Congzhengia minquanensis: one gene and its partners. The protein of the gene in region 1 interacts with the protein of each later gene in a pairwise test. Links are inferred from orthologs where the notes say so. Each region holds a gene or a part of one and is shown in the gene's direction. Other genes may lie near its edges.

Region 1 (3,076 bases):
ATGTGACCAGCTTAACCGCGCCGATTATTTATGGCATTGAGGTTACAAAATCGGAGCCCGCAAAAAAAATAGAAACGTCTGACGACGAGATTTTAAACATGAATTTAGAACGAATCGGCTGTTTTTATGAAACAGATTATTGGGGTGACATTGACGAGTTCCGCGTTTCTGACGTGTCGAATTTTATTATGATTATGAAATCGGGCATGAAGGTGACGTTTGGCAGCATTGACAGCACGGAAAGCCTTCAGCGCAAAATTAAAATGATGGCGCAAATTCTGCCGCAGGTTCAGCAAACGGAAAAAAGCTATTTGGATTTAACCACCGATAAGGGGTATTTTGGGGAATATACCGATGCCGAACTGGAAGAAATGAGAAAATGGGAGGAAAGCGGCAACACCGGCATAATCGGCGGGGACGACAAAACGTCAGGCAATCAGACAGACGACAGCTCAGATGCTAAAAAGTCGGATTCTGATGATAACAGTAAAAACGATGAAGACAGCAGCTCGGAGAGCTCGCAAAAAACGTCGGGAAGCTCTGCTAAACCTAGCAGCAAGCCAAGCAAATCGTCGGAGCCGGAAGGGGACGACGAGGATTCTGTCAGGAAGAAAACCTCTGCATCGCCCTCCGCCAGTGCAAGCGCAAAGGCAAATTCAGACCAGACGAAAGAAGATGCAAAGGCCAGCGCAAGCAGCAAGGCGAAAAAAGAATCTGGCGTAGATTGACAGACTGTCGTGGTTTTACACAAAAAATTTACAAAAAAATTTAGCGAAAATTCAATTTTTTACTTGTAATTCCATACGGCAGTATGTTATAATAAATAGTAATTAAATTTGATATTATAAACGAGTTGTGATTACATACGAAAGAGGAGGAAACAGGAGTGTTCGATTTTGATAACGGGTCAATGAATGTTGCCCAGATTAAAGTGATTGGTGTCGGCGGCGGCGGCAATAATGCCGTGAACCGCATGATTGATGCAGGTCTCGGTGGGGTGGAATTTGTATCAATTAATACGGATAAACAGGCGCTTTTGTCATCACAGGCAAATCAAAAAATACAGATAGGTGAAAAATTAACAAAAGGTCTTGGCGCAGGTGCAAACCCAGATATGGGCTCGAAAGCGGCAGAAGAAAGCTACGACGAAATTGCCCAGGCCATCAGCGGCAGCGACATGGTGTTCGTAACAGCCGGCATGGGCGGCGGAACGGGAACAGGTGCTGCACCTGTTGTTGCACAGATTGCAAAGGACATGGGCATTTTAACGCTGGGCATTGTGACAAAACCGTTTTTGTTTGAAGGCAGACAGAGAATGGTGCGTGCCGAGGAGGGAATTTCATCCTTAAAAGGTGCTGTTGACGCAATTGTAACCATTCCGAACGATCGATTGCTCCAAATTTCCAACCAGCACACAACCTTTATCGACGCATTTAAAATGGCCGATGAAGTTCTTTTAAAAGGTGTGAAAGGTATTTCCGACTTAATTACCGGCAACGCGGTTGTAAACCTTGACTTTGCTGACGTTGTTACCATTATGAAAGACACCGGCGTTGCGCACATGGGCGTGGGCAAAGCGTCCGGCGAAAAACGTGCGGAAGACGCTGTTAAAATGGCAATTTCCAGCCCGCTTTTAGAAACCACCATCGACGGCGCCCGGGGCGTTTTAATTAACGTAACCGGCGGTGCTGACCTCGGCCTGTTCGAGATTAACAATGCGGCAATGATGGTAACGGAAGCTGCAGACCCGAACGCAAACATCATCTTTGGTGCAACAGTTGACCCGGATATGAAAGACGAAATTTCTATTACGGTTATTGCAACCGGATTTGAAGGCGTTTCTTCTGCCGCGGCAGACAGAAATTCTTCTAACCTGTTTTCAGGCAACCCGGCTTTAAAGGGCGGCTCGCTTTCCTCTAGATCCTTTGGCGCAGCACAGCGCCCAGCAGAACAGAAGCCCGCTCAGCAGACACCAAGTGAGGTTGAAATTCCGTGGTTCCTACGCGATAAGAGATAATTTTTCTTAAATAAAAAGGCGAGCATACAAAAATGACGCTAAGTAATGTAAATAAGCTTAAAATAAAACTGATCCCGCTTTATATAAGCGGGATCAGTTTTATTTTATGGTAAATGTGAATTTGCCTTTATCTGTTTCTGTCTTTAACTCCAGCCGAATTCTTGTGGGCGCTTTTCCCCAATCGCTGAGCAGTTTGCTGTCGGTTGTTTCAACCGGCTCACAGATGACGTGAAACTTTGAAAAGTCGGCTGCCAGCGACAGGGTTTTGCCGCTGTCTGCAGTGAAAATCAGTTCGTGCGGCGTTACGGCTACATCACAGACCGTCATCAGGTTCAGCACGATTTTTTCAGGGGCGTTTAAGGCAAAATCTTCTGTTATGGTGATTTCCTTGTTTTTTCGTGACAGCGTAAACGTTCGTTTCCATTTTTGAATTTCGTCTTTGTTTTCATAGGCGTTTTTTATGTCCAGCGAAAAGCGGGTTTCGTCCTCTTTTGCTTCGTACGAAACGCAGGACGCGCTAAAGCCAGCTCCTGCCGGCTGGTCTTTCCCGCCGATGGTGGGGATGTTGTGAAAGCAGGACTGGTTATTCCAAATTTCATACCGCTGGTCAGAAAAGGTTTTGGCGCAGTAGGCCTCGTGGGCGGGGTCAATAAAAAACGGCTCCGCATCTTTGTAAACAATAAAGCTGCCCACATCATTGTGATTGTGGCTTTCGGCGTTGTGGCCGCCTTTTGCCGCCAAAAACAGGCCGTCGGCCCCGTCCCGCTCCCGGGCGGCCATAACCTGGGTGCTGGAAAAATATACATCTTGGAAGGCCCGGGCAGGCGCAGAAAGGTGTGAGAGGGTGGGCATTGCCTCATAAAGCTCAAGTGCCCGGGGCATTTGCCACAGGGTAAACGCATTGCTTTTGTCAAGACGAAAACATTCTTTGGCAAATGAAACCATTGTTTCACTGCCAAGAAGCCTGCCATATTTATAAATCGTGCCGTAATTTGCGGCGAGGCGGGGCGAGCAGTCTGCAAAGTTTACAAAAAAGCCGTTTCCAATGTGCACCTTTGT
Region 2 (3,132 bases), on another replicon or contig:
GGGCGTTTATCAGATTTTGTTTATGGATAAAATTCCCGACCACGCCGCTGTGTCAGAGGCGGTTTCCCTTTCGAAAAAACGAAGCCGCGGCCGCACGGCGGGGTTCGTAAACGCTGTTTTGCGGTCGGTGCTGCGAAGCGGCGGGGCTGACCTTTCGCCCTTAAAAAAAGACGCCGTAAAGTATTTCAGCGTAAAATTCTCCTACCCCGAGGAGTTGACCTCGTTTTTTGTAAACACCTTTGGCAAGAGCCGTGCAGAGGCGCTTTTGGCGGCAGGGAACGAAACACCGCCCCTCTGTGTTCGGGTAAATATTTTAAAAACAACCCGGCAGGAGCTGGCTGAAAAACTGCACCGCGCCGGCATTGAAACGAAAGAAACGCCGTTTACCGACTGCGGACTGTATCTGTTTGGCGCAAGCGAGCAGGCAAGACGGGAGTTTTCTGCTCTTTTCACTGTGCAGGACCAAAGCTCACAGCTTGCAGCACTTTCCCTTTCGCCCGAGCCGGGCGACACGGTGTTAGACCTTTGCGCCGCACCGGGCGGCAAAACCACGCACTTAGCAGAGCTGATGGAAAACTGCGGACAAATTTACGCCTCAGACCTGTATGAAAAACGGCTTCATGCCGTAAACGAGGCGGCAAAACGGCTGGGCATTACCATAATAAAAACCAAACAGGCAGACGCGGCGGAGCCCAATCCGGCACTTAGACAGATTGCCGACAAAGTCCTGCTGGACGTGCCCTGTTCCGGGCTGGGTATTATCCGGCGCAAACCTGACATAAAATATAAAGAACACATTACCGATTTTGATGAAATTTTATCTGTGCAGCAGCAAATTTTAAACACGGCAAAAGAGTATGTAAAGCCCGGCGGCATTTTGGTTTACTCCACCTGCACCATAAACCCTTCCGAAAACTTGGGGCGCGTTCATGCTTTTTTAAAGGAAAATCCGAATTTTGAAATGGACGCAATGAAAAACCCCCACATCACCGGGGAAATGGCACAGCGGGCCAAAGCGGGATTTATCGAGCTGTTTCCGGACACGGATAACAGCGACGGATTTTTTGTTTGCAGGCTGAAAAAATTAAGATAGAAGAAAAGGCTAACCCATGAAAACAGATTTCAGAAACCTTACATTTGAAGAAACCCAGGCGCTTTGCAAGTCGCTTTCGCTGCCCGGCTACCGCGCCGGACAGATTTTCAGCGCCGTTTTTAAAACAGACGCGATTTGCGAAATTACCACCCTTTCTAAGGAGCTGAGAGAAACCCTTTCGGAACATTATTATATCGGAACCCTCACCTGCCGGGAAAAACAGGTGTCGAAAAAAGACGGCACCGTGAAGTTTTTGTTCTGCCTTTCCGACGGCAGCCTGATTGAAAGCGTGTTCATGCGCTATCACCATGGCAACACGCTGTGCGTGTCCACCCAGGTGGGCTGTGCCATGGGGTGTGCGTTCTGTGCTTCCACAATCGGCGGCAAGGTGCGCAACCTCTCCGCTGCCGAAATTTTAGAGCAAATCTTGGCGGCAGAAAAGGAAACCGGCGAAAAAATCTCCAATATTGTGATGATGGGCATCGGCGAACCGTTAGACAATTTTGACAACGTGGTAAAATTCTTAAAAATTGTGAACCATAAAGACGCGCTGAATATCGGCTACCGCCACATTTCGCTGTCCACTTGCGGGGTGGTGCCGAAAATTTATGAGCTGGCAAGCCTGAACTTGCCAATTACGCTTTCTGTTTCGCTTCACGCGCCTTTTAACGATTTACGAAGCGAAATTATGCCCATCAACAAAAAATATCCGCTGGAAACCTTAACCGCGGCAATGACGCATTATATTCAAAAAACAAACCGGCGGATCAGCATTGAATATGCCTTGATCCGCGGCAAAAACGACAGCACAGCCTGTGCGGACAAATTGGCAAAACTGTTTTCCGGCGGGCTTTACCATATCAATTTAATTCCCGTGAACAACGTGCGGGAACGTGATTTTAAAAAAACAGAAAAACAGCATGTGGCGGCGTTTTTAAAACGGCTTGCCGAAAGAGGCTTAAACGCTACCGTAAGGCGAGAGCTGGGAAGCGACATAGACGCTGCATGCGGACAGCTCAGGAAAAAAGCAGCACACATAGAAACAGACATAAATTAACGAGGTGATAAACGAATGGAAGTGAGTTCAGCTACAAGCGTCGGACGCATCCGTCCTCTAAACGAGGATTCCTATTTTGTGTCCGAGCCTGACCAGTCCGGCACGGTTTTGGCCATTGTTGCCGACGGCATGGGCGGCCACAACGCAGGCGAGGTTGCCAGCGGCAAGGCCGTGGGAATTGTGCAGAAGGACGTTCTTGGAAAATGCGGCAAAAATGCAAAAGACGTTTTGGTAAAAGCCGTAAACGACGCCAACCGCGAAATTTATGAAATGAGCGTAAACGCCAGAAATCTTTCGGGCATGGGCACCACCATGACGGCCTGCGTTGCGGAGGAACACAACGTAACCGCGGTTCAGGTGGGCGATTCCAGGCTATACTTAATCCGCGGGGAGAAAATTACGCAAATTACAAAAGACCACTCCCTGGTGGAAATGCTTTTAGAAAACGGCAAAATCACGAAGGAGGAGGCGCGGCGCCATCCTCAGAAGAACATCATTACCCGCGCGGTGGGAACGGACAAGACCGTTGAAGCGGACATTTACGAGTTTCGGGCAGAGGCGGGCGACGTAATTCTGCTCTGCTCCGACGGCTTGGTGAACATGGTGGAGGACGAAGAAATTCTGTCTGTTATAAATTTAAGCGAAACGCTAAACGACGCGGCAAACAAACTGGTTGCGGAAGCGGAAACCGCTGGCGGCACGGATAATATAACCGTAATTTTAATCAGGTTTTAAAATTACCAGAAACGGAGATGGCTAATCATGATGAGTGGAAAGATTATTGATGGGAGATACGAAATTATAGAGGAAATCGGCCGGGGCGGAATGGCCATTGTTTACCGGGCAAAATGCCTGGTTCTAAACCGGTATGTGGCAATTAAGGTGCTGCGTCCGGAATACCGGGACGATTTGGAGTTTATCAAGCGGTTTAAAATTGAGGCTCAGTCTGCTGGCAGCCTGTCTCACCCGAACATCGTTTCAA
Region 3 (3,145 bases), on another replicon or contig:
TACCATGGTGGTGTTTTGCCTGATGGGTGCAAAGCCGGCGCTTGCCTTTGGCGTTCTACGGTGCTTTTTGTCCTCTGTGTTATACAGCGGATTTTTTGCCTTTTTTTACGGCTGTGCAGGAACGGTTTTGTCTGTTTTGTCCATGGCAGCGGCAAAAATGATGTTAAGGGACAAAGTTTCCGAAATCGGACTATCCATCATTGGCGCTGCGTTTTTTAATTTGGGACAGCTTGCCGTTTGCGCCGCCGTGCTGGAAAGCCTTGGGGTGTTCCGCTATTTTCCGGCGCTTTTACTGGTTTCGGCTGTTGCCGGAAGCCTCACCGGATATGCGGCAAACCGAATTATACCCCTCTGCATGGAAAAGAATTTTAAAAGCAAGAATGGAGACAACAATATATGGAAATAATACTTGCGTCGGGGTCGCCCAGAAGAAAAGAGCTGTTAGGCGCAATGGGACTTACCTTTTCCGTGCGGACAAGCTGCGCGGACGAAACCATAGAGGAAGGGCTGCCGCCCTTTTTTGTTGTGGAACAGCTCTCTTTGTTAAAAGCGTCTTCTGTTGCCTCAATTGTGAAAAGTGAGGGCAAAGAGGCTGTTATCATCGGGGCGGACACCATTGTGGTGTCAGAAGGAACCATTTTAACAAAACCAAGCGATGAAGAAGATGCAAAGGCTATTTTATCCGCCCTGGCGGGGAAATGGCACAGCGTTTTAACCGGCGTTACGGTTATGAACACAAAAAACGCCAAAAGCGAGTCCTTTTATGTGGAGACAAAGGTGCATTTTATTGCGTTAACAAAAGAACAAATCGACGCCTATGTGAAAACAGGCGAACCAATGGACAAGGCCGGCGCCTATGGCATTCAGGGCAGGGGCGCTCTGTTTGTGGACAAATTAGACGGCGACTATTTTAACGTAGTGGGGCTGCCTGTTTGCAAACTGGCCCAGGTTTTAAAAGCGGAGTTTGACATAGACTGTATGGCTTAATACAAATTGAAATCCCTCAGCAGCAAAACCTTACATAAATTATGAGGGAGGAATTTTCGTTGACAAAATATATTGGTGTGGATCTGGGAACAGCAAATACGCTGGTTTACTGCAAGGGGAAGGGAATTGTGCTGAAAGAGCCGTCGGTTGTGGCGGTAGAAAGCGAAAGCGGCAGGGTTTTGGCCGTTGGCAGGGAAGCCAAAAACATGATTGGCAGAACGCCGGATGAGGTGATGGTTATCCGTCCCATGAAAGGCGGCGTAATTGCAGATTTTGATGTGACGCAGGCCATGTTAAAAGCATTTATCGAACGCTCCTGCCCCGGCGGCGTAATGCGCCCCCATGTCACCATCTGCGTGCCTTTTGGCGTGACGGAGGTTGAGCGCCGGGCGGTGTTAGAGGCGGTAATGCGCTCCGGCGGCAAAAACGCCTATGTGATTGAAGAACCAATGGCGGCGGCACTGGGGGCGGAGCTTCCCGTGAGCGAGGCCACCGGCAGCATGGTGGTGGACATTGGCGGCGGCACCTGCGAGGTGGCGGTGGTGTCGTTCGGAGGAATTGTGGCCAGCACCTCCATCCGCTATGCAGGCGACAAAATGGATGCAGATATTGCAGAGTATGTAAAAAATATATATAATCTTATGATTGGGGAGCGGACGGCGGAAGATATTAAAATCAGCATCGGAACTGCCCATCCCTCCTGTGAGGAAAAGAGCATATCCGTAATGGGGCGCGATTTGGCTTCCGGCCTGCCGAGGCTCCTCACCATTACCTCGTCCGAGGTGCGGGGTGCCATTGCGGGGACCATCAGCAAGGTGATCGGCGCGGTGCGGGACACGCTGGAAAATACGCCGCCGGAGCTTGCCGCAGACATTGTCAGCCGCGGCATTGTGCTGACGGGCGGCGGCGCAAAGCTGCCCGGCCTGGATTTGCTGATTCAGGAAAAGACGGGCATTGATGTTACCGTGTCAGAAAATGCAGAAGACTGTGTGGCCGTTGGGGCGGGAATGGCCTTATCTGTTCTTGCTGACAGAAGTCAAAACGGCGCCCGCAAACAAAAAAGGGGGCTGTTCGGCCGCAAATAAAGGGGATGACAGAAGGAATGAAAAAGCGTGAAAAAAAACGGTTGATTGTTGTTTTGGTTCTGACGGCGCTGATATTCGTATTTATGGGCGTGTCCTATTCGCTGACCAGCGCGGGGAGGGCCAATCCGCTAAGCAGCGCCGCGCAGTTTATTTTCAGCCCGGTGCAAAGCGTGTTCTCCAAAGCGGGCAGAAGCGTCGGCGGTTTTTTTGAAGCGCTTTCAAATGTTTATACCTACAGGGAAGAAAACGAACGGTTAAAAACAGAAATAGATGTGTTAAAACAGGAAACCCGGTCGATTGAGTCGTTAAAACAGGAAAACGAGCGGCTGCGGGAACTTTTGAATTTTAAGGAAACCAGCACGGAATATGATATGGTGGGCTGTGAGGTCATTGCCAAAGACGCAGGAAACTGGTTTGGTACCTTTAAGGTGGATAAGGGCACAAGCAGCGGCATTCAAAAAGACGACGTGGCGGTGCTGCGCCGGGCGCTGGTGGGCAAGGTGACAGAGGTGGGCGACAACTGGGCGGAAATTACTTCCATTATCGAGCCGGAAAGCTCTGTGGGCGCCTTAGTGACAAGAACGCAGGACATTGCCATTGCAGAAGGGGATTTGGGCCTAAAGGACAAAGGCAAGCTAAAGCTTTCGTTCATTGCCGACAGCGCCGGGCTGGTTGCCGGCGACTCCATAGAAACCTCAGGCATTGGGGGCGTTTATCCGAAAGGGTTATTAATTGGAACCGTCAGCGAAATTTTAACGGACAGCGCCAAAAACACCAACTATGCGGTTGTAGATACAGAAGTGGATTTTGAGCGGATCCGTGAGGTAATGGTAATTAAATCGAAACAGTAAAGCAGGGAGAGGCACAAAAAATGAGGGTTTTAAACAGGTTTCAACCGAAAACAGATTTTATGGGCAGCGCGGTGCAATATCTGCTCGCCGTCGTTTTCGTTTTGTTTTTAATCGTCGTTCAAACCACCATTGTCCATGCCGCCGCGGTGTTTCATGTAGTTCCGGGACTTGTTTTTGTGTTTTGCATGTGTTACAGTATAAAAAAAGGAGGTCTGCCAGCCG

The links.
Region 2: the proteins of ftsZ (region 1) and rlmN interact in binary tests that used the Escherichia coli proteins (3 or more experiments, as listed by UniProt). The link is inferred for Congzhengia minquanensis from one-to-one orthologs.
Region 3: the proteins of ftsZ (region 1) and mreB interact in binary tests that used the Escherichia coli proteins (3 or more experiments, as listed by UniProt). The link is inferred for Congzhengia minquanensis from one-to-one orthologs.

What each region holds. Positions count from the first base shown.
Region 1 is NZ_JACRSU010000001.1:952,494-955,569, reverse strand. The notes cover bases 45-2,963. They hold ftsZ (cell division protein FtsZ), read left to right. Parts: upstream 45-910; coding sequence 911-2,017; downstream 2,018-2,963. Other genes in these bases: H8698_RS04580 (heparinase II/III domain-containing protein), read right to left, coding at 2,117-2,963; H8698_RS04590 (cell division protein FtsQ/DivIB), read left to right, coding at 45-728. Also shown: more of H8698_RS04590, read left to right, coding at 1-44; more of H8698_RS04580, read right to left, coding at 2,964-3,076. UniProt on the Escherichia coli protein: Essential cell division protein that forms a contractile ring structure (Z ring) at the future cell division site. The regulation of the ring assembly controls the timing and the location of cell division.
Region 2 is NZ_JACRSU010000004.1:176,639-179,770, reverse strand. What follows is about bases 155-3,129. They hold rlmN (dual-specificity RNA methyltransferase RlmN), read left to right. Parts: upstream 155-1,109; coding sequence 1,110-2,150; downstream 2,151-3,129. Other genes in these bases: pknB (Stk1 family PASTA domain-containing Ser/Thr kinase), read left to right, coding at 2,913-3,129; H8698_RS11070 (Stp1/IreP family PP2C-type Ser/Thr phosphatase), read left to right, coding at 2,166-2,885; rsmB (16S rRNA (cytosine(967)-C(5))-methyltransferase RsmB), read left to right, coding at 155-1,093. In the rest of the region: more of rsmB, read left to right, coding at 1-154; more of pknB, read left to right, coding at 3,130-3,132.
Region 3 is NZ_JACRSU010000004.1:47,641-50,785, forward strand. Bases 63-3,050 are described here. They hold mreB (rod shape-determining protein), read left to right. Parts: upstream 63-1,028; coding sequence 1,029-2,072; downstream 2,073-3,050. Other genes in these bases: H8698_RS10440 (Gx transporter family protein), read left to right, coding at 63-406; H8698_RS10445 (Maf family protein), read left to right, coding at 397-987; mreC (rod shape-determining protein MreC), read left to right, coding at 2,090-2,923; mreD (rod shape-determining protein MreD), read left to right, coding at 2,944-3,050. In the rest of the region: more of H8698_RS10440, read left to right, coding at 1-62; more of mreD, read left to right, coding at 3,051-3,145. UniProt on the Escherichia coli protein: Forms membrane-associated dynamic filaments that are essential for cell shape determination. Acts by regulating cell wall synthesis and cell elongation, and thus cell shape.